DNA from 2 places in the Geobacillus sp. YF-1 genome. Region 1 is predicted to be linked to the other one. Evidence: a T-box and tRNA genes for the amino acid it is inferred to sense, from the RefSeq annotation. Region 1 holds a T-box; the other holds one or more tRNA genes.
What was found. A T-box is a leader RNA that pairs with one kind of tRNA and senses whether it is charged. The one in region 1 lies ahead of alaS (alanine--tRNA ligase), so its partner is inferred to be a tRNA-Ala.
Positions count from the first base shown of each region.

Region 2: it encodes a tRNA-Ala, which carries the amino acid that the T-box ahead of alaS (alanine--tRNA ligase) is inferred to sense. The anticodon was not compared.

Region 1 is NZ_CP199850.1:2,465,255-2,481,780, forward strand. It holds gene ACTVIM_RS12305 (O-methyltransferase) at 1-276, opposite strand, end outside; gene mltG (endolytic transglycosylase MltG) at 548-1,639, opposite strand; gene ACTVIM_RS12315 (DUF1292 domain-containing protein) at 1,746-2,042, opposite strand; gene ruvX (Holliday junction resolvase RuvX) at 2,060-2,476, opposite strand; gene ACTVIM_RS12325 (IreB family regulatory phosphoprotein) at 2,480-2,746, opposite strand; gene alaS (alanine--tRNA ligase) at 2,815-5,451, opposite strand; T-box leader at 5,499-5,723, opposite strand; gene ACTVIM_RS12335 (AI-2E family transporter) at 5,770-6,831, opposite strand; gene ACTVIM_RS12340 (YrzQ family protein) at 6,950-7,084, opposite strand; gene ACTVIM_RS12345 (hypothetical protein) at 7,096-7,287, opposite strand; gene ACTVIM_RS12350 (PRC-barrel domain-containing protein) at 7,303-7,776, opposite strand; gene recD2 (SF1B family DNA helicase RecD2) at 7,802-10,159, opposite strand; gene ACTVIM_RS12360 (tetratricopeptide repeat protein) at 10,176-10,838, opposite strand; gene mnmA (tRNA 2-thiouridine(34) synthase MnmA) at 10,956-12,071, opposite strand; gene ACTVIM_RS12370 (cysteine desulfurase family protein) at 12,088-13,230, opposite strand; gene cymR (cysteine metabolism transcriptional regulator CymR) at 13,423-13,839, opposite strand; gene ACTVIM_RS12380 (YczE/YyaS/YitT family protein) at 13,850-14,500, opposite strand; gene ACTVIM_RS12385 (replication-associated recombination protein A) at 14,565-15,860, opposite strand; gene ACTVIM_RS12390 (RsfA family transcriptional regulator) at 16,119-16,526, shown strand, end outside.
Region 2 is NZ_CP199850.1:2,902,556-2,919,081, forward strand. It holds gene ACTVIM_RS14405 (hypothetical protein) at 1-4,542, opposite strand, end outside; gene ACTVIM_RS14410 (copper amine oxidase N-terminal domain-containing protein) at 4,739-6,202, opposite strand; gene ACTVIM_RS14415 (lecithin retinol acyltransferase family protein) at 6,716-7,318, opposite strand; tRNA gene ACTVIM_RS14420 (tRNA-Ala) at 7,481-7,552, opposite strand; gene ACTVIM_RS14425 (thermonuclease family protein) at 8,460-9,371, shown strand; gene ACTVIM_RS14430 (hypothetical protein) at 9,633-9,887, opposite strand; gene ACTVIM_RS14435 (GNAT family N-acetyltransferase) at 9,972-10,472, opposite strand; gene ACTVIM_RS14440 (MFS transporter) at 10,572-11,750, shown strand; gene ACTVIM_RS14445 (efflux RND transporter permease subunit) at 12,161-15,382, opposite strand; gene ACTVIM_RS14450 (H-type small acid-soluble spore protein) at 16,026-16,223, opposite strand; gene ACTVIM_RS14455 (potassium channel family protein) at 16,337-16,526, shown strand, end outside.

The DNA.
Region 1 (16,526 bases):
GGCGCGCTCATACCGCTCCCGGTCTTTTTCTATCGTTACAATGTGCGCCTCCGGCAGCGCTTTTGCCATCCGGATCGCCGAATAGCCGATCGCCGTGCCGATTTCTAAAATGCGGCGCGGCTTCGCGAGCTTGAGCACGAACAACATCGTTTCGATGCTCACCGAATCCATGATCGGCACCCGCTGTTCGCGGGCTTCGCGCTCGATCTGTTCCACATCCGCATCCAACGCCGGCCGCAGCCGCTGCAAGTACGAAACGACCTCATCAGTCAGCAAACGGAACCCTCCTTGCCATCAACAAGCGGAAAAACGCCCGCCCCGTCGCGAAAATAAAGCAGCGATCGCCGGGCTTGTGCTCCTTGCCATCAACAAACGGAAAAGCGCCCGCCCCGGGCCAAGCGGCGGCCCGAGGTGCTGCGCCCATCCGTTCCAAATAAGAGCCGCTACCGGACCCTTATCGCTCCCTGTTCAACTTTCTTTATCTTACCATAACTCGGCGGAAAAGCGAAACCGTTTCGCCTAACCCGCCAGCAACTTCCGTTTTGCGCTATCGTTTCCCAATATGCTTCGCCTTTTCCCGGTTGTGCTCGGCCAGCGTTTTCGTGAAAATGACATCGCCTGTGGGGGTGGCTAAAAAATACAAATAATCGGTTTGCGCCGGCTCAAGCGCCGCTTCAATCGACATTGCGCCCGCGTTGGCGATCGGCCCTGGCGGCAGCCCTTTATGAAGGTACGTATTGTATGGCGAATCAACTTTTAAATCGTTGTAAAACACGCGCGCTTTATGTTTGCCAAGCGCGTATAAAACCGTCGGATCGGTTTGCAGCGGCATGCCTAGGCGCAGCCGATTGTAAAAGACGCTGGCGATTTTTTTGCGGTCGGCTTTTTCTGTCGCCTCCTCTTCGATCAGAGAGGAAAGCGTCAGCAGCTGGTGCGGCGACAGCTTCCGTTCCCCTCTTTCCTCTTCGTACGAAGCAAGCACCGCTGCCGTTTTGGCGACCATCGTTTCAATGATCTCAGAAAGCGGCGGTTTTTTGTCAGCGAATACATAGGTGGCTGGAAATAAATAACCTTCCAGCGGATAACGAACGTTCGGATGGAATACGTCTTTCGTTATGACACGCGGATACTTTTTCATTAACTGCTCGATGTACGCGCGGTCGTTCAGCTGCTTCATGACGTCTTCTTTTTTGTATCCCGTTCGCGCGGCGATGAGATCGGCAATCTGTACAAGCTGCGACCCTTCGGGGATCGTCAATTTCAAGCCGACTTTCAACGATTTCCCCGTTTGCAGCAGCGCTATGATGCGCGTCATCGGCATGGCCCGCGTCAGTTCGTACTCTCCGGCTTGAAACCCGGGCTCGCGTTTCCAACGGACATAAAGCCGAAACACGCTAGCGCTTCGAATGAGCCGTTTTTGTTCGAGCCGCTCTGCGATTTCTGTCGCCGATGAACCGACAGGAATCGAGACATGAACCGGGGTGTGATCATGAGGATCGACCGGTTTGAGCGCCAAGCGAATATATAGAAAGCTGCCGGCACTGATCAACACAACCAGCGCCAGCAAAACGCTGCCTGCGATCAACATCCGTTTTCGCCCACGTCGCCCCTCGTTCCCTGTCCAATGCTTTTCCCCCATAGCACGCCTCCTTTCCCGTCCATCGGTCATATTATACTACAAGTTTTTGCATCTTTCGCCCTTTTTTCCGACAAAAAAGCGGCCGCCTTTAGGCAGCCGCTTCGGATCATTCCTCTTCATCTTCTTGTTCAGCACAAAACGTGTTCCACACTTCTTCGATCATATCCCACTCTTCTTCCGTTTCAATCGGAAGCAGTTCCCCTTCTTGATTTTCGTCAGCAGGGATAAACGCCGACACGTGCACTTCCGTTTCGCCGTTTTCATCTTCCGCTTCCTTGCTGACCGGATAGTAAAACACGTACGATTTCCCGAAATCGTCGGATTCAAACGTAAACAAAATTTCACAGAGCTGTTCGTTGCCTTGTTCGTCGACAACGGTAATATGGCGGTCTCCATGTTCCATTGTGATTGGCCTCCCCTTCATCGTTTCCTATCCAAGTACGATTGCAAAATGACGGCCGCCGCCATTTTGTCGATCACTTTCCGCCGTTTTTTCCGGCTCACATCGGCAGCGATCAGCATCCGTTCGGCGGCCATCGTCGACAGCCGTTCGTCCCAAAGCACGACCGGCAAAGAAAACTCCTCGCGCAGCTTGGCGGCGAACCGCTCGCTCGCTTCGGCGCGCGGCCCAAGCGTGCCGTTCATGTTTTTCGGCCAGCCGACAACGATCGCATCGACGCCATATTCGTCGATGATGGCGCGCAGCCGCTTTAAGCCGTAGTCGCCGCGCTCTTCGTCGATGGCGATCGTCTCCAAGGCTTGAGCCGTCCAGCCAAGCTCGTCGCTGATCGCCACGCCGAGCGTTTTCGTGCCGAGATCCAATCCTAACGTTCGCATCGGTCAGTCCTTTCGTTGTCCCTGTAAATAGAATTTCACCAATTCCTCGATTAATTCGTCGCGCTCGATTTTGCGGATGAGGGCGCGCGCGTCGTTATGGCGCGGGATGTAAGCCGGATCGCCGGACAACAAGTAGCCGACAATTTGGTTGATCGGGTTGTAGCCTTTTTCTTGCAAAGCCTCATACACCGTCAGCAGCACTTCGCGAACGTTCGTTTCAGCCGGCTCTTCCGGAAAATGAAACTGCATCGTTTGATCAAACGAGCTCACCGTCTCCACCTCGCTCTTGATTCGGGCCATTCCTCCATCTTACATCCATTGTACACGATCCGCGCCATTTAGGAAATGGATTTGACCCACGTTTCGACGTAATCAAGCGCTGCCCCGACTTTGTCCGCGTCCTTTCCTCCGGCCTGCGCCATATCCGGGCGTCCGCCACCCCCGCCGCCGCAGCGGGAAGCCACTTCTTTGACGAGCTTGCCGGCGTGATATCCTTTTTTCACTAAGTCATCGGTCACCGCAGCGATCAATTGGACTTTGCCGCCTTGCACCGCCGCCAACACGATGATTGCCGTGCCGAGTTTTTGCTTCAAATCGTCGGCCATCGCCCGCAATTGGTTCATGTCGTTCGCCTGCACTTTCGCCGCCAGCACCGGCACGCCGCCGACGTCTTTGACTTGGCGGGCGAGGTGCTCCGCTTCCATACGGGCAAGGCGAGCGGCAAGCGATTCGTTTTCGCGCTCGAGCTCTTTCAGTTCGGCAAACAGTCCGTCAAGACGGGCATTCAATTCTTTCGGGCTTGTTTTCAATTTTTGCGTCGCCTCTTGCAAAATGGCGAGCTGTTCGGTCATCAAACGGTACGCCGCCTCTCCGGTCACCGCTTCAATCCGGCGCGTGCCGGCGCCGATGCCGGATTCAGAGACGATTTTAAACAGCCCGATGGCCGCTGTATTCGGCACATGGCAGCCGCCGCACAGCTCGAGGCTGTAGTCGCCGACCTTGACGACGCGGACAATGTCGCCGTATTTTTCGCCAAACAGCGCCATCGCGCCCATCGCTTTCGCTTCCTCAAGCGGTTTATAGAAAATGTCAACTGGGGTACTCTTCCAAATTTGTTCATTGACGATCGCCTCGATGCGCTCGAGCTCGTCCGGCTTCACTTGGCCAAAATGGGTGAAGTCAAAGCGCAGCCGATCCGGAGCGACGAGCGACCCCGCTTGGTTGACATGGCGGCCGAGCACGTCTTTGAGCGCCTGATGGAGCAAATGGGTCGCCGTATGGTTTTTCACGATGCGCGCCCGCTTCGCCTCATCAACGCGCGCCGTATAGCGGGCTCCTTTTTTCACCGCGCCGCGCTCGACGACAATCGAGTGAAGGTGCTGGCCGTTCGGCGCTTTTTGCACATCTTTGACGACCGCTCTCCCGGTCTCGCTTTCAAATACGCCTTGGTCGGCGACTTGACCGCCGCTTTCGGCGTAAAACGGCGTCACATCGACGATGATCTGCGCCTCTTCACCGGCTTTCACTTTCTCGACAAGCCGTCCGTCTTTAACGATGGCGAGGACCGTCGACGAGGCAACAAGCTCATCGTAGCCGACAAACCGGCTTTCGTCTTTCAAATCGCCGAGCACGCCGCCTTGCACTTGCATCGAATCGACGTCTTGGCGAGCGGCGCGGGCCCGTTCGCGCTGGCGCTCCATCTCGCGCTCAAAACCGGCGTGATCGACCGTCATACCTGCCTCGGCGGCGTACTCTTCCGTCAGCTCGAGCGGGAAGCCGTACGTATCATACAAGCGAAACGCCTCTTCCCCCGGAAGGACGGTGCTTCCTTGCGCTTTCGCCTTTTCGATCACTTCCGCCAAGATGGCGAGCCCCTCATGAAGCGTTTCGTGGAACCGCTCTTCTTCCGTGCGGATGACGCGAGCGATAAAATCGGCTTTTTCTTTCACTTCCGGATAGTAGTCGTGCATAATTTCGCCGACAACCGGCACGAGCTCGTACATAAACGGGCGGTCAATGCCGATTTGTTTCGCGTAGCGCACCGCGCGGCGGAGCAAGCGGCGCAATACATAGCCGCGCCCTTCGTTCGACGGCAGCGCCCCGTCGCCAATCGCAAACGTCACGGCGCGAATATGGTCGGCGATCACCTTAAAGGCGACGTCTTTGTCCGGATCGTCGCCATACCGCTCGCCGGCGATTCGTTCGGTAGCGCGGATAATCGGCAAGAACAAGTCGGTTTCAAAGTTCGTCGGCACGTCCTGCAAAATCGAGCACATCCGCTCCAACCCCATGCCGGTGTCGATGTTTTTCTTCGGCAGCGGCGTGTACGTGCCGTCCGGGTTATGGTTGAACTGGGAAAACACTAAGTTCCATACTTCCAAATAGCGGTCGTTTTCCCCGCCCGGGTACAGCTCCGGATCGTTCGGATCGTTGCCAAACGCCTCGCCGCGGTCGTAGAAAATTTCCGTGTTCGGACCGCTCGGGCCTTCGCCGATATCCCAGAAGTTTCCTTCGAGGCGGATGATTCGTTCTTCCGGCAAGCCGATTTCGTTATGCCAAATGTTGTATGCTTCCTCGTCCTCCGGATGGACGGTGACGGACAGCCGTTCCGGATCAAAGCCGATCCACTTTTCGCTCGTTAAAAACTCCCACGCCCAGTGGATCGCTTCCCGCTTGAAGTAATCACCGATCGAAAAGTTGCCGAGCATTTCAAAAAACGTATGGTGGCGCGCCGTTTTCCCGACGTTTTCGATGTCGTTGGTGCGGATCGATTTTTGCGCATTGCAAATGCGCGGATTCTCGGGAACGATGCGCCCGTCAAAGTATTTTTTCAGCGTCGCGACGCCGCTGTTGATCCATAACAATGACGGATCGTCGACAGGAATGAGCGAGGCGCTCGGTTCAACCGCATGGCCTTTTTCTTGGAAAAACTGCAAAAACATGCGCCGCACTTCGGCAGATGTCAGCTTTTTCATGATGATCCTCCCCTTTCGCCTTTTTATATAAAAAAACTCCCATCCCCTGCAGGGACGAGAGTTGTGCTCGCGGTACCACCCTGTTTATGGGCGAAAAACGCCCATCACCTCTTTGGCCGTAACGCAGCCTTGCGTCAGGTTTTGCCTGCGCTCCGGATTAGCCTTCTGTTGCCCTTCATCTGGAATTTCTTTCAGCCGCGGAAATTCCTCTCTGTGCGCGAGCCCGCGCGTTAAGATGGACTGCAACATACTCGATCCGTCATCGCGTTATGTATTCGCTTTTACATTGAAAAATTATAGACAAGCACCGCTCGTTTGTCAATGCAAGGCATAGCGCTCCTTCCAATGGACGATGGCCACTTTCAGCACCGCCGCCGTCGGAACGGCGAGGATGAGGCCGAGCACGCCGGCGAGCTCACCGCCGGCAAACAGCGCGAGCATAATGACAAGCGGATGCATGTGCACGCTTTTGCCGACGATCAGCGGCGACAACACGTTGCCTTCTAAAAACTGCAAAGCGAAAATGATGACCAGCACCACCAAGACCATTTTGAGCGATACGGTCGCCGCTAAAATGGCGGCCGGAATGGCGCCGATCAGCGGCCCGAAATACGGGATGATATTCGTCATCCCGATGATGAGCCCAAGCAAAAGCGGATAGTCCATGCCGGCAAGCCACAATCCGAGCGCCGCGGCCGAACCGATCGCCGCGCAGACAAAGAGCTGGCCGCGGATGTAACCGCCGAGCGACTCGTCAACGTCTTGTAAAAACGCCAGCCCCGGTTCGCGCCACCGCTTTGGCGTCAAATACCAAACGGCTTTTTTCAGCACCTCAACGTCCTTGAGCATGTAAAACACAATAAACGGGATCAGCACGAACGTCGCCGCCGAGCTGATCAGCGATTTCATGGCGCGAATCGCCATCTCGACCGCCGAGGCGGCCGCCCGCTCCAGCTCAGCGAGCATCGTTTCCACCCGCGTATGCACTTCCATCGGCCATGTCGATGTTTCATCGTGAATGTGGCGCACCCATTGGCGATATGTATTCATCAGCGAGGGCAGCTGTTCGTCCAACGCGCGCAGCTGGGCGATCAAAACCGGAATGCCGCGGTACAAGCCGTAGCCGACCGAGCCAAAAAACAGCAAATAAATGAGCAAAATGGCAAGCGCCCGCGGCACCCCTTTGCCATGAAGATATTCAACGAGCGGGTGCAGCAAATACGTGATAAACGCCGCCAGCAAAAACGGCGTCAACACCGTGGCGGCAAAATCGATCACCGGCCACCAAACGCTTTTCATCCGGACGATTAAATAGACGATCGCCGTCACCAACAGCCATTTGCCGATGCGGAAGAACGACTGCCATTGTTGCTCCCCCATCACCACACCTCCTACCGTTTAGTGTAGGGGATGCGGGCAGGAATATGCCTTTAGCGCTTTGGCACTATTTGACAATCACAAAGCACCGCCCCCGCGCAAGGCGAGGGCGGCAACGCCGTCAGCGGATCGCCTGCATCAAGCGGCGGCGCATTTTTCGCATCGTGCGCCCGTTCATCCAGTTGTTGCGCTGGGCCAACTGATACGCGGCGACACCCAACCCGACAGCCAACAGCGATGTCATCGTCCGGTTCATGACTGTCCCCCCTAAAGTTGAATCGTGCGCTCATAATCGTCGAACAAATCATCAAGAGAGCTTAACGTCCCGTCCTCCTCCACTTGATGGACATGGATGACTCCTTTCGAGACGGAAAGCTCGATGAAACAATCCCAGCAATAATATTGGTTGACGCCGATTTTTCCTAAATTTTTTCGTTTGCAGTTCGGGCAAATGAGCACCGACAGCCACTCTCCTTACTTTGTTGTGTCCACCATCACAACCCCTTCTTTCGCCGTGAACGGGGCAAGCGGCATTCGCTTCTTTCCTTCTGTCAAATCGGAAAAAAATCCCTCACTGATCTCGTATCCATCAATTCTGCCCCATTGCCCGTCGAAATATACGTCATCTAACAATCCGATCGTCGTCCCGTCGGCGGCGACAACCATGTTGCCGGCGATGCCTCGTTCACCGTAAAGAGAGTGGCCGCTGTCAGAGGAAGGCAAGGGCTGGAAACTTCGCGCGTCGTCGATGAGCATTCGATCGTTTTGCAGCGCTCGCACGGCCGCAAGCGGCAAATAGCGGCGGCGGCCAAACAAGCCGCGCTGTTCGGCAACAAACCCTTGCACCGTGCCGTGGCTGGTAAACCAAACATCCGCGATCGTTCCGACGTTTTTCCCTGTCGCTTGTTCGTAAATGGGAAGACCTTTCATGTCGGAAAACGTTCGCATCGCTCTCCCACCTTTCCAGCCACCTTTAGCTTGACTCATCGCTCATAAAGTCATACGGCGTAACGTTTTCCATTCCGACGTTCGCATCCTCAAGCGGCAGTTCGACCTCGACAACCGGCGCCATCGCCGCCGTCAGCTTTTCCGCCAGCGCCGTCCGCCGCGCCCCGTCGCTCTGCTTGGCGACGCCGGCCCGAAACGCTTCCTCTTCGCCGCATAAAATCAAAAATTGTTTGCTTCTCGTCACCGCTGTATACAGCAAGTTCCGCTTCAACATCCGATAGTAGCTTTTCACGACGGGCAAAATGACGATAGGGAATTCGCTTCCTTGCGCTTTATGCACAGAGCAGCAGTACGCATGGGTAATTTGCGACAGCTCTTGCCGGGTGTAGGTCACTTCCACACCGTCAAACGAGACAACGAGCAAGTCTTGCTTGTCGGTGTTCTCTTTCGCGTAAAAAATGGCAACGACTTCGCCGATATCGCCGTTAAACACGTTGTCTTCCGGCTGATTGACGAGCTGAAGCACCTTGTCGCCGACGCGGTACACCACCTCGCCGGCCGCCAGTTCCCGCTTCCCGGCGGATGGCGGATTGAAGAGCTCTTGAAGCGCTTTGTTGAGCCGATCAATGCCGGCCGGGCCTCGGTACATCGGGGCGAGCACTTGAATATCTTTGACCGAAAAGCCTTTTTTTCGCGCATTGTCCGCGATTTGCCGGACGACATCCACGACTTGGCCGGCGCGGCAGCGAATGAACGAGCGATCCGCCTTTGGCGCAGTCAAATCGGGCGGCACGGCGCCGCGCTTTACCTCATGAGCGAGCTCGATGATCGACGATCCTTCCGCCTGACGGTACACGTCTGTCAGCCGCACCGAAGGAACGACGCCGGACTCGAGCAAATCTTTCAGCACTTGGCCGGGCCCGACGGATGGCAGCTGGTCTTCATCGCCGACCAGCACGACTTGCATGCCGTTTGGCACCGCTTTGAACAGCTGATTAGCCAGCCATGTGTCGACCATCGACATTTCATCGATGACAAGCAGCTTGCCGGCAAGCGGTTCATGTTCATCGCGGCTGAACCCTTCCACTCCGTTCCAACCGAGCAGCCGATGAATCGTCGCCGCCGGCAGGCCGGTCGCCTCGCTCATCCGCTTGGCCGCCCGTCCGGTCGGGGCGGCGAGCACGACCGGGAACGGCTCGCCTTGCTGGTAGCGGGCCGGATCTAACGATAAGCCGTTAAGAGCGGCGAACAGCTCGACAATCCCTTTGATGACCGTTGTTTTTCCCGTGCCCGGACCGCCGGTTAAAATGAACAACGGGGAGGAAAGCGCCCGCTGAATCGCCTCTTTTTGCTGGGGCGCGTACTGCATGCCAAGCCGCTCTTCAAGCGCCCCGAGCGCCAGCAAAAACTCCGATTCCGCAAACGGCACCGCCGTTTGCCGGAGCAGCCGCTTGACGTTGGAAACGATGCCTTTTTCGGCAAAGTAAAGCGACGGGAGATAACAACGGCCTTGCTCAACGACCAGTTTTCCTTCTTCACTCAACATCAGCAGCGTCCGTTGAATGGCTTGTCCGTCGACCGCCCCGCTCGGCCGGCCATCCAGCAGTTCAGCAATGCGGCCGGCCAGCTCTTTCTCGGCCATGTACACATGCCCTTCCTGCAGGCAAACTTGCTCGAGGACAAACAAGGAAGCGGCGCGCAGCCGAGCCGGGTGGCTTCCGGAAATGCCGAGCTGCCGCCCAAGCTCATCGGCGCGACCGAACCCGATCCCTTCAATGTCTTCGACGAGCTGATACGGATTGGCTTGGATGATTTCGATCGCTTCCTCGCCGTACGCTTGGTAAATTTTCATGGCCAGCTGGGGGCCGAAGCCGAGCTGAGCGAGGGTGATCATCGTCTGCTCAAGCCCTTCGTGGGCGCGGAGCGTTTCATACAGCTGCTTGGCCTTTTGTTTGGACAGTTTCGGAATGCGCTCGAGCGCCGCTGGATCGCGCAAAATCACGGCAATCGCCTGCTCGCCGAGCGCTTCGGCGATGGCTGCAGCCGTTTTTTTGCCGATCCCTTTAAACAAGCCGCTTGATAAATACTGAATGATTCCTTCTTTCGTGTTGGGAAGCTGTTTGCGGAACTGGCTCGCCGCATACTGGCGGCCAAAGCGCGGATGATGGCGGAATTGACCATAAAACACATAAACGTCTCCCTCGCTGATCCGCGGGAAATGGCCGGTGACGATCACTTCCTCTTCAACCGGCGCTTCGTTCGTTTCCTCAACGCGAATGCGGACAACGGTGTAAAGCGTTTCTTCGTTATGGAAAATGAGGGATATGCACGTTCCTTTAATAAAGGTGCACCCCTCAATGGCCAGCGTTTGCTGCTCTTGCAACAGCGATCCCCTGCCTTTACGGCGAAAGCCGCTTTTCCATCATTTTCTTTCCATACCCCGCCAGCACGTGGTCTGGCTTCGCCTCCAACGCGGCGGCGAACCAATCGCGGGCGGCAGCCGGCTCGTCCTTGTTCGCATAAATGACCCCTAAATTGTAGCAGGCGTCGGCATGGTGCGGCTTTAGCGCCAACGTTTTTTCAAAGCAGCGCTTCGCCTCGTCAACATAGTCGAGCGCCGCCAAACAAAGGCCGAGCTGAAAGAACGCTTCGGCATCCCCTTCGTTCAATTCGGCGGCCCGCTGCAAATACGGAAGAGCGAGCCGCGGCATCTCGAGCCGCCATAGCGACATGCCGAGCATAAAATGCGTGTCGGCGTCATCGAGCCCCAGCCCGAGGGCCCGTTCAAACATGTCTTTCGCCTCGGCAAACCGCCCGCGCTGATAGTGGAGCGTGCCGATGCCATAGTAAGCGGCCGCGGCCCGTTCATCGCGACAAAGCGCCTGCTGGAAGAAAGCGAGCGCTTTCTCCTCTTCGCCGGCGGCGGCCAGCACGGTGCCGACGTTGATGTAGCCGGTCGGGTCGTCCGGGCGATCGTCCACCGCTTTGGAAAAGCAGCGGAGCGCTTCTTCGTACTCCCCGGCGCGCAAATGCGCAAGCCCTTGTTCATTCCAATCCGCCACCGCTCATCCCTCCTGACTATAGTTTAGCACATACGTTCGTTTTTTTCGAGCAATTGCAAAAACACCCCAACCCCAAGCCGGGTTAGGGCTTTCACCGCCGGTGCGGCAGCTTAGCGGTCAGCCGACATACCAAAGCTTTTCACCGTTGCGGAACACTTCATCGATCGTGCCGCCGCCAAGGCACTCCTCGCCGTTGTAGAACACGACCGCCTGCCCCGGCGTCACCGCCCGCGCCGGCGCATCAAACACGACTTCCGCCTTGCCGTCTGAAAGCGGGTGGACCGTCACGCCGACATCGGGCTGACGATAGCGGAACTTCGCCGTGCAGCGGAACGGCGCTTCCGGCTTGCGGTCAGACACCCAGTTGACATCGACCGCTTTTAGCGAGGTCGAATACAAATAGTCGTTTTCAAATCCTTGGGCGACATACAGCACGTTTTCGCGCACATTTTTGCCGACGACAAACCACGGTTCGCCGCTGCCGCCAATACCAAGGCCATGGCGCTGGCCGATCGTGTAATACATCACCCCGTCATGCCGCCCTTTCACTTCGCCGTCGAGCGTTTTCATCACTCCCGGCTGGGCCGGCAAATAATGGCTCAAAAATTCTTTGAAATCACGTTCGCCGATAAAACAAATGCCGGTGCTGTCTTTTTTCCCAGCGGTAGCCAGCCCGGCTTCTTTCGCGATCCGGCGCACGTCCGCTTTGTGCAAGTGGCCGATCGGAAACATCACGTTTGACAGTTGGGCTTGGCCGAGCTGGTTCAAAAAATACGTTTGGTCTTTGTTCGGGTCAGCTCCACGGAGCATTTTATATTCGCCATCGCGAAACTCGACGCGGGCGTAATGGCCGGTGGCGACGTAATCGGCGCCGATCGACATGGCGTGTTCCAAAAACGCTTTGAATTTAATCTCCTTATTGCACATCACATCCGGGTTCGGGGTGCGCCCCGCTTTGTATTCGTTCAAAAAATACGTAAACACTTTGTCCCAATATTGCTTTTCAAAGTTGACTGCATAGTACGGGATGCCGATTTGGTTGCAGACGCGCACAACGTCTTCGTAATCCTCAGTCGCCGTGCAAACGCCGTTTTCATCGGTGTCATCCCAGTTTTTCATAAAAATGCCGATCACATCATATCCTTGTTCTTTTAATAATAGCGCAGCGACTGACGAGTCGACCCCGCCGGACATGCCGACGACAACGCGCGTTTCATGCGGCGCTTTGTTCATGCGCTCCACCCCCTCTTCAGCGTTTTGTGAGCCGCTTCACAATTTTCACCGTTTCTTCCGCCGCCCGCTCAATTTGCTCCGTTGTATTGCCGAGTCCGAAGCTAAAACGCACGGACGAGCGGATGCGCTCCGACTCTTTTCCGCACATGGCAACAAGCACGTGGGACGGATCGATCGACCCCGCCGTGCACGCTGACCCGCTGGACGCGGCGATGCCCGCCAAATCCAAATTGACGAGCAGCGATTCGACGTTCGTTCCCGGGAAAGCAACATTGAAAATATGCGGCAGGCCGTCTTCGCTGCCGTTGACGATGAAATCAAGGCCGGAGGAACGAAAAATCGTCAACATCGCTTCGCGCCAAGCCGCGTATTGCTTCCGCTTCTCTTCCCTCGTCCGCTCGGCGATTTCCGCCGCCCGTGCCAAGCCGATAATGCCCGGGACGTTCTCTGTGCCGGCGCGCCGTTTCCGCTCCTGCTCGCCGCCGAAAAGAAGCGGTGTGATGCGGACCGTCTCACGAACATACAAGGCGCCGCTGCCTTTCGGACCGTTAATTTTATGGCTCGAAAGCGACAACAAATCGATGCCGTACTCATTCACATCGATCGGGATCAGCCCGTACGCCTGCACGGCATCGGTATGAAAATACGCCGGGTGGTCGCGAAGCAGGGCGCCGATTTCACGGATCGGCTGAATCGTGCCGACTTCGTTGTTGGCAAACATGATCGAAACGAGAATCGTGTCATCACGGAGCGCGGCTTTCAAGTCCTCGACCGACACGCGCCCGTGTTCATCGACCGGCAAGTACGTCACATCGAATCCTTGCTTTTGTAAATGTTCGCAAGCGCGCAAAACAGCGTGATGCTCAATAGCGGTCGTAATGAGATGGCGGCCGCGCTCACGGTTGGCCATCGCCGTTCCGATGAGCGCAAAGTTATCCGCTTCCGTCCCGCCGCTTGTAAACACGATTTCCGTCTCTTTCGCCCCGAGGCTGCGGGCGATGGCTGATCTCGCTTCGTCCAACGCCCGGCGGCTCTGCCGGCCAAAATAATGGATGCTTGACGGATTGCCGAACTGTTCGGTCATCGACTGAATCATGCCAGCCGCCACATCCGGATGAACGGGAGACGTCGCGGCATGATCCAAGTAAATCCGTTCCAACGATCATTCTCCTTTCTTGTCGCCCGAACCTCTTCCGCCCACAGCGGCCGTCCCTTGCCCGAGCGGATTCCGCCCGTTGGGGAAACCGCCCGCTGCGGCAAACGGCGAGGCTTGGCCATGAAGGTGTAAATAGTAAAAACACGTCCATGTCATCCGCTCGCGGTGGATGACATGCGACCGCTTGATCAATGGTTAAATATAAAACATGTATGCCCCTTCATCCCCGTCGCTATACTTCGCTAAATCTTCAAGCGTCGTGCTGTCGAGCACTTCCTCGACCGCATCGCGGATGCGGATCCACAGCTCGCGCTTCGCCGGCTCCTCCTCTTCGAGTTCCTCGACCGGGGTGAGCGGCCCCTCAAGCACGCGCAAAATATCACCGGCCGTAATTTTTGCCGGATGCTCGGCCAATACGTAACCGCCGTACGCCCCGCGGATGCTTTTGACAAGCCCGGCGTTGCGCAACGGCGTCACCAGTTGCTCCAAGTAATGCTCGGACAAATTGTTCGCCTTGGCGATCGAGCGGAGCGAAATCGGACGGTCGCCGTACTTTTTCGCCAGTTCAATCATAATCGTCAATCCGTAACGGCCTTTGGTTGAAATCTTCATCATATCCCCCCTAACGACTTAACCCTTGCGCCCGAACGTTGGCGGCTCCCAACAAGCGGTCGGCCATTTTCCGGCATTGCGGCAGCGCCAAACCGGCGACCGAACCGATTGTGACGCAAAAAAGAAACGTGCCAAACGACACCGGACCGCCAAGCAGCCAGCCGACAAGCAACACGAGCGCTTCCATCATCACGCGAATGTATGCCACGTTCCATCCGGTCAACTCGGTCAAGGCGAGCATTAAACTGTCGCGCGGACCGGCGCCGACGTCGGCGGAAATATATAGCCCCATGCCGTAGCCGGACACGACGATGCCGACTAGCAGCATCGCATATTGTTCAAGCAGTTGTGGCGGCGTTTTCAGCGGTGGGATCATCATCCACACGTCAATCAAAACGCCGACAGTGATCATATTGAGGAAGGCGCCAAGCTGCGGTCTCCGCTTGACAAGCAGCGCCGAAGCCGCAAGCACCACCATCCCAACGATGATCGACCACGTCCCGACCGTCAGGCCAAATGTTCGCTCTAAACCAATATGAAGGACATCCCATGGCGCACAGCCAACATCGGCTTTCATCGTCAGCACAATGCCGAATGACATGACGAGCAAACCGGCAAAATAAATGCTCCATCGCAGCCATGGGACCGAAGGATGGACCATCGCACATGCGCCTCCCTATCCAGTCAATCGCCGGTGTTATTATACCATAAATGACGCGCTCCGTTCACGGCCCAATCGCGCTTTCCCGCTTCAATTGCTCCAGTCGCCGGTACACTTTCGCATAATGTTTCTCGTCGCCGTGCTCTTTCGGCTCATAATAGCGGACGCCGGCAAGCGTTGACGGCAAATACGATTGCGCCACCCAACCGTTCGGGTAATCATGCGGATATAAATAGCCTTGGCCATGTCCGAGCACGGCTGCCCCTTGATAATGGGCGTCTTTTAAATGGTCGGGAATCTCGCCAACCTTTCCGGCGCGCACGTCGGCGAGCGCCGCGTCCAACGCCTTGTAGGCGCTGTTGGATTTCGGGCTTAGGCAAAGCTCGATCGTCACGGTCGCGAGCGGAATGCGCGCCTCCGGCAGTCCGATCCGCTCCGCCGCCGCCACAGCTGCCTGCACTTTCACCCCCATCAACGGGTTCGCAAGCCCGATGTCTTCATAGGCGATGACGAGCAGCCGGCGACAGACCGCGGCCAAATCCCCGCCTTCGAGCAGGCGCGCTAAATAATGGAGAGCAGCGTCCACATCGCTGCCGCGCACGCTTTTTTGGAATGCCGACAACAGCGAATAGTAATGGTCGCCGTATTTGTCATGAGTGAAGCCGCGATTGGCCGTGCACGAAGCAACGATCGCCTCATCCACATACAAACCGTCATCGCGTTCATCGGCCGCCGCCACGGCCGCTTCAAGAAGCGAAAGCGCCACGCGCGCATCGCCGCCCGCGGCTTCCGCAATTCGCCATAACAGCGCCTCATCGATCTTGACGGGCTGCGCTCCGAGCCCGCGCACCGAATCGGTAAGCGCCCGCTTTAAAACGATAAGCAAGTCGGCCGGCTCAAGCCGCTTTAATCGCTGAATTTGTCCGCACCGGCTACGGATCGCCGGATTCACCTCGTGAAACGGGTTTTCGGTCGTCGCCCCGATTAACGTGATCAGCCCGGATTCAAGGTGTGGAAGCAGCACGTCCTGCTGCGCCTTGTTCAAACGGTGAATTTCATCGATAAACAAAACGACATTGCCGGACCAGCGCCCCGCTTCGGCCGCCTCTTCAATCTCCTTTTTTCCGGCTGAGGTCGCGTTGATGGCGACCAGCTCCCGCCCAGCCGTGCGAGCGATGGCGTAGGCGAGCGAGGTTTTTCCCGTCCCGGGTTCCCCATACAACAATAGCGAAGGAACATATCCTTTTTTTACCATTTTGTACAACGGCGTCTCCGGCCCAATCACATGCGCTTGTCCGACGATGTCGTCGATCGTGCGCGGTCGCATCCGCAGCGCGAGTGGCTCTGACCTGTTCCGCATGTCGTTCCCCTCCTCGTTTCATTGTACAGCGCCGGTCCACCCGAATACAACCGTGCGGTGTCAAAAGGCAGACCGCTACGGTTCAAACTAAGTTTTGATTGAGTGCTGACCTTGATTGATTGAGGTCGAAAGGCGGAACCGCTAGTTTCTCTTTTGTTTGGCATCGCCCATTGCCCCGTGCCAAAGGGAGAAGTTTAAAGTGAAACAAGAACGGAAAAACTAGGATCATATCAACATTACATTTGTGGGGTGGGCAGCATGAAAACGAGACAAGATGCATGGTCGCATGAAGAAGACGTGCTATTGGCCGAAACGGTGCTTCAATACATACGGGAGGGAAAAACACAACTCGCGGCCTTTGCAGACGTTGGAAAAAAGTTGCACCGAACTGCGGCGGCATGCGGCTTCCGCTGGAATGCCGAGGTGCGGAAACGACATCTCGAGGCCATCGAACAGGCGAAGAAGCAACGAAAAGAGCGAAAACGGGCGTTGGAAATGATGAAAAAATGGCAGAAGGAACAAGACCCGTTCCCGTTTCCTTCCGCAGGCAGCAGCCAAGAGGCGGAAGGGTCATCCCCCTTTCTCCCGGCCGCCCCTCTGACGCTCGATCAGTGCATTTCTTTTTTGCAGGCGCTGCGGCGCGATGCCAAACAGCTTGAAACGGCG
Region 2 (16,526 bases), 440 kb from region 1:
TGCATAACGACTCAAGAACTCTTCGTTTATCTTATCAGTCGAATAAGTTGTTGACGGATTCCATGCGTTTTTGAGCGATGTTGCCCCGATGTCTAATGCAAATGTTTTTAACTCTAACTGACCTTTTGTTTGGAAGTTTGTAGTGATTGCTGAACCTTTATAAAGAACACCCTTGCCATTAGCTCCTAATCTACTTGCAAGAGCTTTTGCATTCGCATCTGTTGCTACCGACATACCGGTTACAGAAGGTTTGATGTCTACATTCACGAATTGTGCTACATTGTAGTGAACTGGTTGTACTTGTCTCATTTTATCTCCTGCTACAAATGTTACTGATGTGTTCCCGTTAACATCATCATATACCATCGGAATCTCTGGATTGATGTTTAGTACTTGCTTATCTTGTTTCACTTCCGTATATTTACCATTCACTGAAGTTACAACATCTTTAAACTTTTTAGGTGCTTGATTAGCTTTCGGAATGTGTCTTTTGAAATTAACTGTCACATCATAATCAGCTGTCTTTGCACTACTTGTTGCTTGTCCACTCCACGTATAAGGAACATAATAACCTGATGAAATTAATTTGCCATCCTTATCGTAAGTAGATGGCACCCATCTATAACGTGTCTCGCTATAACCATAAGATGCATAAGGGCTTCTTACCCCATATTTAAACATATAATTCTTCACTACCAATGGTTTGTTTTCTACTACACCTTTATCTGTTACACCAATCCGACCATCAAATAAACTATACGGATTTACCCAAGATGCTAATTTTACATTGCCAACAGAACTGTTATCTTTTACTGCTAATAAATCACCTGCTAAATTAAATGCTGCCACCGTGTCATAAGCCGATAAATATTTAATTGTTGTGTCATTAAATAATTTTGCCTTGCTGTAAGCCCATTTCACATTGCTTAAATCTGGATCAATTAAACTAAAGTTTACATCACCAGTAGGAGATAAAACGGGATTTATAAACGTCTCAGAAGGTAACGTTAATGAGAAAATCGCTTTTGCTACACTATTTTTCGAAATATCCTCGAAATACTTCGATAATCTCCACTCTGGTACATCATGACTCGATGCCGATACGTTTGTATCTTCAACTGCTTTTACATATAGCGTTAATCGCGCATTTGAAAATACATCTTTACCTTTCTCTTTAACACCTTCGTATTTGTTCTCTACTGATGAGATATTATCACCATCTCCACCAAGATATGCGTGTAGATAAACTGGTTCTGGTGTGTCCCAACCAAGCATGATTTCCCAAGTGTTTGGATTATTCAATGAGATGTATCCATCTTCACCTTTAGATGCCTTTGTTAAAGTAGATTTATTGATATTTTCATTGTCACGTTTATCTACTAACGTGAATTTTGCTTTTTCTTCTTGAAGAATTTGATATGTCTTACCGTTATAAACAAATGTCATACTACCTTTAATTATTTTGGAATAATCAGAAGTTAAATCACCTAGAAACTTATTATCACTCTCTGACCAACCTTTTACTGGTGTCCGGAAACCACCTTTTCTTGCGCCTGTTTTATCTACTATCGATACATCTAACATCACGTCTATTTTCGGTGCTTTAGTGTGGTCTTCAAGATAAATATAACCCCAAGGTTGGTACCCCCAACCACCAAATGGGTTCTTCGATACATCTGCTGTTAACGGTACGTTTTTACTCATTGGTTTTAACGTTCTCGCATAATTATCTCTAGCATACGTTCTGAACGTAAACGGTATATTACCATTCTCTTTATAAGGTGACCTTAGTCCATCTGCCTCCGTACTGGCTCCACCTTTTGTTACAGCTTCTGCTTCTCTATTTGCTGATAACTTCTTTAATTTGCTATCGGTAGGTCTAGCCTTTTTTCTAACCCATAAATACCAATCTGTCGCATCATGAATCGACATAAATGCATAATCCCTTGATAACGGACTCTCATTATCTTTTACACTGATCCCTACTAATGTTTGAGCAAAGAATACTACCTCTTTATTTCTGTATGCTTCGCGCATCATACGCTCAAACTTATCATACTGCTCACCTTTTAAGATTCCTCTGGCTTTAATTAACTCTAAATAACCATTAAACATATCTGACGCTGCTTTAGCATATGCGTCATTATCGTACCCCTCCATAGATAAAACATACCATTCTAACATATCCCTGAAAGACTCTCCTACAATTCCTGGTCCTGCTAACGTTCTGTTCGGATTTTTAGGGTCGATATTGTATAAAGCATTACCTACAATACTTACAAATGCGTTGTCGCTGTTTTTTGATACATCTGCATAAGATAAAGTCCTTTTCATTAACTCTTCACGACTTTGACCACCTGTACTGCCTTTATATAAAGGGTTTTTACCATATAATGTCTTAACTCTGCTACTTGAACCTTTATTCTCAAATGTTATTACACCTGAGCCCGTCTTTCTGAATAATCCATCTGATACCTTGTTTGGTGCCATGTAGAATAACAAATGATCATAGTTGAATTTGAATGGATCTTGAAGGTCTTGCTTACTCGATTCAGAATTCAATATCCCTACACCATTAGCCTTTAACTTATTTGGAATAAAACCTACTTGTACTACTGCTACTCGATCCGATGTCTGGAATGTTCCAGCAGGTGTACCACTTGTCGCTCCACCCTTCGCAGGTGGTGTCCCTCCGATATTAGTGTCCGATGCTACTACACTCAATGGTGCAAAAGATGAAAAAATCGATGTTAATAATGCACCAACTAATAAAATACTCATCAACTTTGTTTTAGGTGCGGAAATTTTGCCATTTTTCCTGTAAAACACATAACTGCCAATAGCCCCGATTAGCGATAGCATGAATAACACTAGCATGATATAAATATCATCTCCTGTATGAGGTGTTGATACAGTACCCCCAAACACAACTCCTACACCTAATACAACCTTTGTCTTAAAAGACTTTAGATCAATCGCTACTGTCGTTATTTTCCCAGTGTCATTATCCTTTAACATATACGATTCACCGGGTGCTACCGCAAAAACTTGACTGCTTTTACCCTTGTATGCTTTTTTCGAGATTTTATCTACATTGATTACACTAAAGTTGTAGTCTTTACCGTCTTTATCAACCTCTAAGACATATTTAGGTGAAAATACTATACCTAAAGATGCCGTACCGCCCTTTACTGTAACTGTTGAAGTCCTTAATTTCACATTTGCATATTTGGATTTAACAACTTCTACTTTATATGTCCCATCTGGAATACCATAAATCTTTTGCGTGTTCAAATTTACCGTTTGTGTGATCACTGTTTTCCCATTTGTTAATTTAATATCTGCTTCTGCCCACGATTTGCTTAAATCCGTGTTGCCTGACACTTCTGGTTTAAGATCAATTACCCCAAGCTCTTTTTTATGCTCAAATACTACCGAATACGTTAATACTCCAGTCTGCCCACCAGTCACTGCCGATACAGGCAACTCGATTAACGCTTTACCATTTATACCGCCCCTTACTACTCTGTCTTCCGATGACACCAAAAATTTCGGTGTTAATTTATCTCTGTCAACCCACACCATTCCTTTATCATCAGATACTAAAGACAAACTCCCTTTCTTATCAGATAACTTAATCTCAATATGAAACTTCTTAAGTGGTGCGCCTGACTCATCCACTAACGCTAAACCTACTTTATTATTGTCGGTGTAAAGAGCTCCTCCAATTGGACTTAATTTTGTACCAGTTAAATCTCTTATTGCTACCTCTTTACCTTCCTCCCCTTCATAATAATCAAAAGTCTTAATGCCGAATTTATAATACGTGTTTGGTTTCACATTGTATGCTTTTTCATCAACAAACTCGATGTACTTAAATACCTTATCTGCCTTGCGAGGAATCAAAGCGAACTCATCGCCTAATTTGTAACCCCTATGATTAAACATTAAGTGATATACACCTGACTCACGATCATAATTCTTACTGTTGGCTATCGCTGTACCAATTAATTTATTCTCCTTTACAGACCAAAGCTCTAATGTGAACTCTGGAATATATGTGCTCTCGGATTGCTCTGGTGTGTAGTAAATGTCTACATACAGCCCATCTTTTACAACTCTTCCTGACTTGTCCGTTACTACTTGATCTTTAACTTGTTCATCCTTTGGTTGAGAAGTAACTTGCTGATTTTCTGGTTGAGATTGTTGATTCTCTTGTTGAGGTGTAACTTGTTGATCCTCTGGTTGAGGCTGCTGATTTTCTTTCTGAGGTGTGACTTGCTGATTTCCTTCTTGAGAATTAACTGCATCCTGTCCCCCTTCTAAACCATTAGATGCTGACTGATCCGATATAATCTGATTATTTACTTCCGATGTTGTCGATACTCCTGAAGATTCAACTGTCACTGACTCTGTTCGCTGTTGCTCAGTTGCTTGGTTTTCTTGCACCGTAACAACCGAATCGCTATTCGCTAAAGCCACTGTCGAAACCGATGAAAATATTAATGATAATGCTAAAACTGAACTCGATACTTTTAACATTTTTATCCCTCCTAACTTTTTTGTATTGCTTGTAAAACTGATAATTGTTCTTCACTCCCTTTTATTCATTAGTGTGTACTCGTATATAAATAAACTAGATGCCCAAACTAGTCTTAAAATCGAACCCATGTCTTGAAAAATATAAAAAATATGAGGTTCGATGTTTTGATGCATCGAACCTCATGCTTGGATTACTTTACTTTATTTGACCATATGTGGGTTGAAAAATTATCTTAGCACCTTTCTTTAAAGAACCATTGAGGTCTACACGCAGGAAAGAACCTGCGCCCGGTTTGAACCAATGTCCCTCAATCTGTACTAACATATCTGCATGACCTGAACCTGCAATAATTAATGTGTTATATCCCATCGCATCCCATACTGCCGAATATACTTGCGCATGTGCATCACAATCACTTACTCTGCGAACTAAATTGTCATAGGCTGAACGAGGTTTCCCATCGCCTGGGTCAACTGTACCGCTTGCTAATGTACCTGCTAAAAATCCAGTCTTCCATGCCCTGATTACCCCTTCTTTACTTACACCTGCACTAACTAATTCTCCTATACTGCCTTGTGCTAAATACAATCCTACATTTCGCTCTGAACGGTCTCTCTTGTCACCATTAAATCTAGCTCCATCTAAATACTCTAAATAATACTTGTTCCTCGATTCGCCAAAAACAAGCTTGTCGTATTCCTTTGATATATGCTCTCTTACTATTTTCATCACTGTATCATACTCTTTTTGATTCCTACTAGCATATGTGTGACCACCGTACAATACCTTTATCCCGTCCACCGTCTGCGCTTTACTCGTGATCACCACTACCTTCGGTACAGATAACCACTCTACCGAAGAACCTAACGACACCTTCAAGAAATCAACTGGTATCATTGTTACCCCGTTCTTTATAAACATCTTTGCCGATAACTTTACCGACTTTCCATTTACATACGCAAAATCTTTCCCTCTCGGTAATTTAATCACTGTATTCCCTTTAGTTATGATTACCGTGTTCGTCTTTGTGTCAGATGTTACTTTCGCTCCTAACTTTTCATAAATATCTCTGAGTGGAACGAATACTATACCATTTTGCTCTATCGGCTGTTGCTTATAAAACTGCGGTATCCCGTCTATATACACCGATATCGGTGTTAACCTCTTTACAACCGTAAGCGATTCTACAAATTCATTCCCAACATCCAACGTAATATTATACGAAAGTCCAGATAATGTTGATTCTGCTAATACAAGTGTTTTATATAAATTATTGGTTGAAGTAAACTGATTTGCATTTACCTTATTCTCTATATCCTTCAAACTAGAATGTAACAATGATAATGTTGCCAAAGTCAAACCATTTTTCTTTAAAACATCTAACGCTAAGTTTACATTTGCTAAAAGTGTTGCATCATCTTGATATTTTTGAGTCACCTGCACTACTTGCGTTGGTGTTTGAGTAGACGAAGCCGCCTCAACCGTACCCCCTGAGATGCCTAACGCTCCCATTAATACAGTGCTGATTAATAAATTACTTATCACAAAACTAAACGATCGTTTTACACTCTTATTTGTACCCTTATTCCTCGTATAAACTGATGTCATGTGAACCTGAGTGTTTGTAGAAACAACTGAGTCTTTTTGATTTGGCTTCAAGGTGAACCGCCTCCTCTCTTATTAAAAATCAACTACGCATAATCGGTTGTAATTATTATGAATTAGGTTTCCATTCAACTCTTAAAATTCAGTTGTTTCTAGACGTTTATTAAATTTATGACTACTTAACTATCCGAGATAATCTCTCTTATTTCGTTCAAATCCCTCCCTTAAAAGTTAGTTAAGTGCATGATCAACCGCATCATCCATATAACTTTCTAATTTCTCTAAAACACCATACTCTTCAGCAACGGAATCACTCATTTGCTTTATAATAGCTTCGTTTAGCAATAAATATGAAGTAGGTTAATAAATATTTCTTAAATGTGATATTTTTCTAGTATTTTTAAAATTTATGACGAATAAATTACCTTCTAAAAATACTTAACTCCTTTTTTCTTTTTTATCTCACACTCCCCTAAAACATAAAATAAAATCCATCCCCGAAAGAATGGCTTTCACCTAATCTTATTATGCAGTATCATCCAAGCTCTATTTTGAACAAAAAATTCCCTATATACTGTCCGTCGTCTTACCACCACTTCTGCACCAGTTTACAAAATGTTCGCAATTATTAAAAACCAAATTATATCTTTTTTCACCCAACCTAGAAAATGCTCTACTGATAATCTCTTCTTTAGAGTAGGTAGCCACGCTATCAATAACTCTGATTTCACAATCTTTTTTAAAATCTTCTAAGCTATCTATCCTTACTTCACCTTCTGAATAATGAATTACCTGATTGTTACCAATATACAGACCATGATGAGTATAGCCTATTCCATACTCTATTCGTTTAGCTATTAAGTGGTCAGCCAACTCTAACTCAGAATCTCTTTTTAATTCTTTATATTCTTTTATATCTCGAAATATAAGCTTTGTATCGGGCACTGTTGTACTTTCGGGGATAGGATTGGACTTTATAAAGTTACCAATAGCTTGAGCAAGTCTGTCTGCTCCTTCAATCGCTTTACCCACAGTAGGATTATGTTCTTTTACAATATCTTTCATGTCTGTTCTAAATTTCTTCATATCTTGCCTTACACCAGACACAAATTCTTTATTTGCCTCATGCATTTCTTCAAAAAACCACTTAATATTTTTAAAAAACTCCATGTATTGTACCCCCTCCCAAACTTACTAATAAATTCCACTATATTTATACAATGTCCTTCTTCCACATTCCTGCCCGTTAATTAAAAATCAACATTATACGTTAACAACGAAGTGAAAAAATAAAAAAAAGCGACATCACTGTCGCTTTTGCTAGTATGTATATGGAGCATATCGGATTCGAACCGATGACCTCTTCGCTGCCAGCGAAGCGTTCTCCCACTGAACTAATGCCCCATTCTTATGACACTTTTCATTACGGACACTATTTATGTTATCATAAAAAACAGAAAAATATCAACTACAAAATGCACACCCATCCGTCATTTTACCCCACCCTTTTATAAAAATCATTTCTTGGATTGCCCGTCATGTTCACATAATAAATGCTATTTGCTATACTTTTGCTTGAATAAAACACGAAGCTGTTTTTCAAGGATTTTGGGCAGTGTAACTGACAAGCGTGGGAGAGCGTCGTGCTGGCAGCGCGAAGGTCACCGGTTCGAGCCCGGTATGCTCCATCGAAAAACCCTTGCGTAGCAAGGGTTTTTTCCGTTCTGAGGCGGTTGTTGACGAATGGTCGACGAACTCCATCAACAATTGCCCTATCAATTGCCCTATATCGTCCTATTTTATCGGAAAGCAATATGGTAAAATCCTTGTAACAATGGGTTTTTTCATGAACCCCCCGTCGGCCAGCGGTCATTTTTCCCCCGGGTGGAGGGCAAAATGTTGTCCATGGAGCTTTCTAAGGCTGGTGAAAAACGGCTGAGCGCCTTCATCAATGGGAGAATGCGCGGAAAGAAGGACCGATACAACAAGGTTTTTCTCATTGTAAAGGCATATCCACGATGACATCACCAGCCTCTTCTACAAAAATGCCGAACGGACGCCGATTTTCATCCTCAGGTGGAGGGCGGATCGCGCTGCCTATGGAGCTTTTCCGTATTTGACGATTTTGCCTTCCACCGCGCACGCTGAACCGTCGCGAAGGTCACAGCTCCATTCAGAGAAACCCTTGTTTGGCAAGGTAGATTTCACGCTGAACATCACAGAAACGGCTGGAGACTACGTTCAAAGCGCAAGATCGTCATGCGCTTTCATGGCGACCGAGCTGGAATGTTGCCGAAACGGAGGGAGAGCGTTGAAGCAAATCGCCATTCTGTTGCTTTGCCTGATGATAGTATGGCCCGACTCCGTGTCTGCCCATCCGGGCTCATTGGACGAACTAGGTGGGCATTTCCGCAACAGCGATTGCACATACGTGTTGCATGAACCAACAGCATTAGCCAAACAGGCGAAAACAAAAGCGGAGTTGGTCAAGCTCATTCAAACCTATAACAGCAACGAGCGATGCAAACGGAAGCTCACCCCGGAACGCATCGACTTAGACGGACACGCGCTCGGCGGGAAGGATAACGCTGTTTCGCTGCGGCTCGGCCGCACATACGAAGCAACATTAACTCAATGCATCGACGGGGACACCGCCAAGTTTCGTGTCAATGGCCGCGTATACACGACACGCTTTTTGTTCATCGACACACCGGAAAGCACGATTGAAATCGAGCCGTATGGCAAAGAGGCGAGCCGGTTTACGTGTTCCCGCCTGCAAAAAGGGAAGGTGGTGCTTGAAACGGACGGAAATACGCTGTTTGACCGATATCATCGTCTGCTCGCCTGGGTATGGGTCAACGGCCGCCTGCTGCAAGAAGACCTCGCCAAGGCCGGACTCGTTGAAGATTTTTACGACTATGGCCGCTACAAATATGAATCGCGCGTCCGCAAGGCGCTTGAAGAAGCCAAACGGAACGGCATCGGCATGTACGGTGAACGGTCTGTCGCGAAACATGAACAGGCTCGTTCGAAAACAAAACAGGAAGGGGCGGCGAACACAGCTCCGCAAACCGAAAGCGAGACGGAGCCAACCGATCGTGCGCCTAGCCGCGAACAAGACACGGCCGCTTTCGAGCGATCCGGCCTTCCGCTTCTTTATCCATTGCTTGGCGCGGCAGCAGCCGTAGCGGTGTATTGGCTCGTCCGCCAGCTGAGGAGATGACAAAGAGAGGGTGTCCCAAAAGGATCGGGATCCCCTCTTTTACGTGCTGACTGCTTCTGCCGCTCGATCGGTTGTGCCGATCTTGAAGGCAGACAACCTTTTGGGTCGGCCTTTTTGGCTGGAAAACGAATCTCCCTGATGTTCGTGAAAACCCGGCGCTGGAGGGCGATGATATTCATCCCCCAATGAGTTTCCGCCGCTTTACAAAAACGCACCTTTCACCCAAATGCCCTTTCTTCCGTCGCCACAAAGCCAAGTCAATCATTGCCTCGGAAGCAACGCTTCAATGCCGGCAGCATCTTCATGCACCGCCCGCCCTTGTGTCCCTTCGAGCCGGCGAAAGCCGTATGGCTCCAAGCGCGCAATCTGTTCATCGGTCAGTTCGCTGTAGGCAATGACCGACGGTGTGCCGGATGACTTGTAAATCAAATTGCCGGTCACCGGACATTGAAACGCGTCGGCGACAAATCCTTCTCCGTCTTGAATCGTAAACAGTCGAATGGGCATCACATTCATGTCATTCCCTCTTTCTTTGCATCTTCATGTCATTCCCTCTTTCTTTGCATCGTCATGTATATCACTGCCCTGTCTATATTGATTCTATACAAGCCGCTTGCCGACGATGACCAAATCGCGTTCGATGCCGTCAAGCTCAGCAACGCGCGGAAAATAGCCCCATCGTTCAAACCCGAAGCGGGCAAACAACCGCAAGCTTGGCTCATTATGGGCAAAAATAAAGCCGAGCAGCGTCTTCATCTCCAAATCCGGCGCCTTGTCGACCGCTTGCTTGAGCAGCTTCGTTCCCAACCCTTGGCCGCGGTGTGATTCGGCAATATAAATGCTCACTTCGGCCGTATGGCGATACGCCGGGCGGCCGTAAAACGACTGGAAGCTGAGCCAAGCGCAAATCTCGCCGCCATCTTCCACCACCCAGAGCGGCCGATGGTGAGGATCATGCGCTTCAAACCACGCTTTCCGGCTTTCCACCGACACCGGCTCCAAATCGGCCGTCACCATCCGGCTCGGGATCGTTTCGTTATAAATGCGGACAATGTGCGGCAAATCCGCCGCCGTTGCATCACGAATCAACCATCGTTCCATCCTGCATCTCCACCTTTTTTTCATAAGCATTTCGTTTCCAAAAGCGGAAACAGCGGGAGTATAATCATAACGATGCACAGGGAAAGAAAGGAGAAAACCATGAAACGCCAGCTCGTTGTATATGTTGTGTCGCTCGCCGCGTTTCTCGGCCCGTTCACCCAAACGATTTACACTCCTATTTTACCAGAAGTGAGGGCCGCGTTCGCGACTTCTTCTTTTTTGATCAACTTGACGATTTCGATTTTCACCTTTTTCCTTGCGATGATGCAAATCGTCTACGGACCGCTCACCGACCGAAAAGGGCGGCGCGCCGTGCTGCTTTTTGGCCTTGGCGTATACGTCGCCGCTTCGCTCGGCTGCTTTTTCTCGACGTCCATCGCCACCCTTTTGTTGTGCCGCGCGTGGCAAGCGGTCGGTATCGCAGCCGGATCGGTCGTCGCCGCCACCGTCATCGGCGACTTATTTGTCGGCAAAGAACGGGGAAAGGCGATGGGAACGTTTCAAATGATGGTCTCGCTTGGCCCTGTCGTCGGGCCGATCGTCGGTGGATTTTTGGCCGAACACGTTCCGTTTCGCGCCGTCTTTTTGGCGCTGGTGGCCGCCGGCGGCTTGGTCGGCGTCGGCAATTTCCTGTTGCTGAAGGAGACAAAGCCGGAAACGGCCGTTTCGACCCCGTTCCGCTTCGCCGACTTCGCTTCGGTGCTCCGCCACCGCGCCGGGTCGTCGATCGTGCTGCTCGGATTTATGCAGTATTATTCGCTTTACAACTTTCTTGTGTTTTTGCCCGGCATTTTGACCGACCGTTACGGATTATCGGCGCAAGAAAAAGGAACGGTGTATTTGGCCATGTCGTCGATGATTGTGATCGGCAGTTTTCTTGGCGAGCAGCTTCAAGGGCGCTTTCCGGAGCGGCGCACCATCTTGACGACGACGTATTTGACGACAGCGTCCATTTTTTTCTTCCTGCTCACCGCCTGGCAGTCGCTTGAGCTGCTCGTTATTGCCATCGCCATGTTCGGCTTATTTTTGGGCCTTTCGCTTCCGGTGCAAACCACTGTGTTAACGAACGTCTTTCAGGCGAACCGCTCGACGGCGATCGGCGTGTACAACTTTTTCCGCTATATGGGCATGGCGTTCGGACCGATGATCGGCAGCACGCTGTTGGCCGCTGGTGGGGACCGCCTCGTCTACGCGGTCGATGACGTCCTCTTTTTCGCCTGCGCCCTCTTCCTGACGGCGCGCATCGCCCGCGCCGCCAAGCGTCACTCCTCGGCCTAGCCGCCGTGAGGATTTCCGACCCCGGCAAAAGCGTCCCGTTTTTGGTTTCGTCGGAAAGCCAAGCACCGTGGCGAAGGGCCCGCCCATTCCATTTCTCTAGCCGACCTTGCCCGTTTCTGGCGACAAAGTCGACAGGCAACGAAAGACTCGCCAACCGAGCCTCCTTGCCAAGACGAACCCTCACAAAAACGAAAACGGCGTGAATGTGGCCAGGCCAGACTCACGCCGTTCTTGTTTTCGCCCACGAGCCGATGTGGCGTGGCGAACCCCCCATTCTTCTATCCAACCAACACAAGCCACCCAAAGAAGCCGATGACGTCAGAGCAAGGAAGCGAAGCGGCCGCCGATGGGCAAAAGACTTCCTCCACCTGCCGCGCCATCCGTCCCCAGACGGCCGACTCCCCGCTTCCTTACGCCCTTTTTTTCCGCCATTTCATCAACGTCTCATAAACGATCGGGACGATGATTAACGTCAGCAACGTTGAGCTCGTCAACCCGCCGATGACGGTCACTCCGAGCCCTTTCGAAATCAACGCGCCACCTTCCATTCCTACTGCGAGCGGAAGCAAAGCGCCGATCGTGGCAATCGCCGTCATGAAAATCGGGCGCACCCGCGTACCGGCCGCTTCCAAAAGTGCCTCGCGCGTCGACAGTCCTTCGCGTTCTTTATGAATGACACGGTCAATCAAAACGATGGCGTTCGTAACCACGATACCAATCAACATCAACATGCCGATCATCGCCGATACGCTGATCGTCTCACCGGAAACGAACAAGGCGAGCAAGGCCCCAATGACAGTAAACGGCAGCGAGAACAAAATCGCAAACGGCGCCAATCCGCCCCCAAATGTCACAACTAATACAAAATAAACGATCGCTACAGCAGCGAGCATCGCCCACCCAAGCTGGGTAAACGATTCTTGAATGTCTTCAGTCACACCTCCCATCTGAATATCGACTCCCGACGGCAAGTCGAGTCGCTTGAGTTCTTTCTGTACGGCCGCTGACACCGCTGCAACATCCTTCGTTTTTACTTCCGCCGACACGCTCGCGTGCACTCGTCCGTCATCCCGTTCAATTTCGCTGTACGTATACCCTTTTTTCACCGTCACGAGATCTTTGATCGGCACTTCGATACCAAGCGGCGACGTGATCGTGTTCTCCAGCAAATCGGCAATATCCGCGTACCGCTTGTTTTCATCGGCAAGGTAGACGCTGAGGTCTTCACCATCTTGCTTGACCGTCGCAATCGCTTGGCGTCCACCTTTTTCGGACAAAGCGGCAGCCACTTGTGCCGCCGTCAGCCCTAGTTCGCTCAGTTTGTTCTGGTTGGCGGCAAGCGTATATTCTTCAAAGCGGGCAGCCATGCTCGTTTTCACGTTCACCAGCTCCTCATGGCCGCGCAACAGATCGGCCGCTTGGCGAACGATCGGTTCAATTTCTTCCATGCTGCTTCCATACACGTTTAGCTCGAGAACGTTTGATGTCCCTGAACTCGAGGCGTCTTGACTTTGCCATTCTCCTTTGTCTTTGCGCTCATCAAGCGCCTTCATCACCCGTTCTTTCTCTTCGGCAAACCGTTTCACATCGTGGTCATACTCGACGTAAAACAACGCCGCGTGATCTTGCCCCGGATTCATCGGATTGCCCCCGCCGACAGAAAGTTGAATGTTTTTGACCCCTTGGCGCTGTTCAAAAAACGATTCTACCTCTTTGGCGATGCGCTCCACTTCATCGACCGTTTGTCCTGGGGCGGGGCTGTACGTGACGACAATCATCTTTTGCTCGTCAGACGGCAAGAAGCTGACGCCGACACGCGGAACAAGGAATAAACTGGAGATCAAAAGCAACACCGCCGTGCCGCTGACAATGAACTTATGATCGAGCGACCAGCGAAGCACCCGTTTGTACCAGAACGCTAACGTCTGTTTCCGCTCCCGCACACGAACGTCCTTCGCAGCAACTCCCTTGCTAAACAGCGAGTGAGCGAGCGCCGGAACAACGGTGACGGCGACAAGCAGCGAAGAAAGCAAGGCGAACACAATCGTCAGGGCAAACGGCAAAAACAATTCACCAACCATTCCTTTGACCAATCCGAGCGGCAAAAAGACAGCAACCGTCACAATCGTCGATGACGCGATCGGGATAAACATTTCTTTCGTGGCCGAAGCGATCAATTCTTTCCCGCTAAGTGATTCGCCGGGCAGCGTCATGCGCCGGTAAATATTTTCCACCACGACGATCGAATCGTCTATCACACGGCCGATCGCCACCGTCATGGCGCCGAGCGTCATCAGATTGAGAGTAATATCCATCTCCCGCAGCAACAAAATCGCCATCAGCAACGACAGCGGAATCGATACGACCGAAATCAATGTCGTGCGAATGTTGCGCAAAAACAGGAAGATGACAACGACCGCAAACAGCGCACCAAACACCGCTTTGTCCACCATCGTGTTCACCGAATCTTCAATCGGCTTGCCTTGGTCAAACACCGTGATAATGCGCAAGCCGTCAAAGCGTTTTTCAAGATCTTTGCTCTTTTCCTTAACAGCGTTGACGACCGTCACCGTATTGGCGTCTTGCGCCTTGACCACTTGCACGCCGATCGATGGCTTGCCGTTCGTCCGCGAAATCGATTCGGCTTTGGCAACGACTTTCACTTCAGCCAATTCGCTCAGCGGAACGGAAGGAATAGCCGCAGATCGACCCGTTTGACCAACCGCGCTGTTTTCCGCCCCTCGCGCATCCCGCCCTTGGGGACCGGAACCGGCACCCGGCGCTAGAGCCGCAGCTCCTTGGCCCCCGGCTTGCCCGTCGATCGCGCTTCCTTGCCCGCGACCCTCGACTTCGGCGCCAACCACCGGCGACGGCGCCGCCCCAGCCCCCGAAACGATCGGAATGCGGAGCGCTTTTAAGTCGTCGATCGTTGCGATGCGACCGTCAATGACGACCGATTTTTCCGTATCGCCAAACGTGTACAAGCCGAGTGGAAGAGAAACGGCCGAGGCTTGAATAACATTGATGACCGATTGTTCAGTCAGCCCATACCGCTTTAACTTCTGTTCATCAAAACGAATGTTCACTTCTTGCATTTGTTGGCCGGCGACCTCCACCGAATCAACGCCGTCGATGCCCTCTAACTCGGGGACGATCTCACGCTCGACGATCTTCGTCAGTTCGGCCAGCGAGCGGTGGCGGTCGGTAATGCTCAATGAGATGACGGGAAACGCCGAAAAGCTGATCCGCGACACGTCCGGCTCTTGCACCCCGTCAGGCAGCTGTAAATGACTGAGCGCCTCTTTCACTTCATTTTGCGCCGTTCCCATATCCTTGCCAAAATCATATTCAATTTGCACAAATGACGCGTTCTGAAAAGAAGAGGAGCGGACCGCTGTGACGCCGTCCAAATGTTCCACCTGCCGCTCAATCGGCTGTGTCACCTTCTTATCCACTTCCTCCGGCGTCGCTCCCGGATACACTGTCGAGACGGAAATGAAGGGCACGTTGATGTTCGGAATCGTCTCAAGCTTCATACCTACTCCTGAATACAGCCCAGCCACGGCGACAATAAGTGTCAAAATCCAAACAGCGAGCTTGTTGTTAAGCGAAAATTGAATGATGCTCCTCACCCGTTTCTCCTCCTTACGTCCATCCTCATCGCTTCACACCTCTTGACTATATGGTCACAAATTATATACTAATTGACCAATTAGTCATTTGTCAAAATACGAATCCCCTTCCTTGGAAACGGAAAAGCACCGTTTCATTCCCACTCGCTGACAAACGATCTTCTTTGCATTCCAGCTTATCACACCACCTCCTCCTTTTGTCATGTACCAACGCCCGATTTCCATTACGGTTTAAGCTGCCGTTAGGATTCAATCGTTCGAGAATCAAGGAAACGTTCCATAGGCAAGCGATCCGCCCTCCACCCGGGGATGAAAACCTCGCGCCGGTCCTGCATTTTCACGGAAAGTTTCCATGGACAGCGATCTACCCTCCACCTAGGCATAAAAATCCGCGTCAGGCCGGCATTTTCACAGAAAGATCCATGGGCAGCGTGGCCTGCCCTCGACCCGTGGATAAAAATTACGCGCTAGTGCAGCAATTTTCACAGAAAACACAAAAATCCACCCTCTTGTCATGCGAGGGCGGATTCGAGACGGAAAACCGCTGTTACGCTCCGCGTTGTTTCGATGAGAAGGAAAACGAAGTCATCGCGGCGGCGCCCCGAAAAGAAAGCCGCCGCACCGGCGCTTGCCGTCCATTTGCTCAGTCGACTGCTGTTTCCTTTTCTTCCAGCTCAGCCGCTGGCACATCCCGGCGTTCATGAAGGCGACCGTCTCGCAAATGAACGGTCACCATCTGCGTTTCCTCGTTATACCCGTCAATCCAGACCGACACCCCGTTGTAGTAAACGGGAATATCCGCCGGTGATGAAACGATTTGTTTCACACGGTTCATGTCCATAACCGATGGTCCCCTTTCCATGGATCGTTCATTTCCTAGTATGAGAAGAAACAGGAATGGTTATGCCAAAACCGTCCACACTAAAGAAGAAATCGCTGAAGTGAGGGATGAACATGAAGGTAAGGAGTTGGCTTGTTTCCTATTGGCGAATGTCAACCGCCCTTCGGTTGCTAGTCACGGCCAGCGCCACGATCATCGTGTTTGGAGCGTTCATGCCCCTCATTGAACCGCAAACGTTCCGCACGATGTTTGACGGTGTATGGTGGGCGATCGTGACAGCAGCGACGATCGGCTATGGCGATA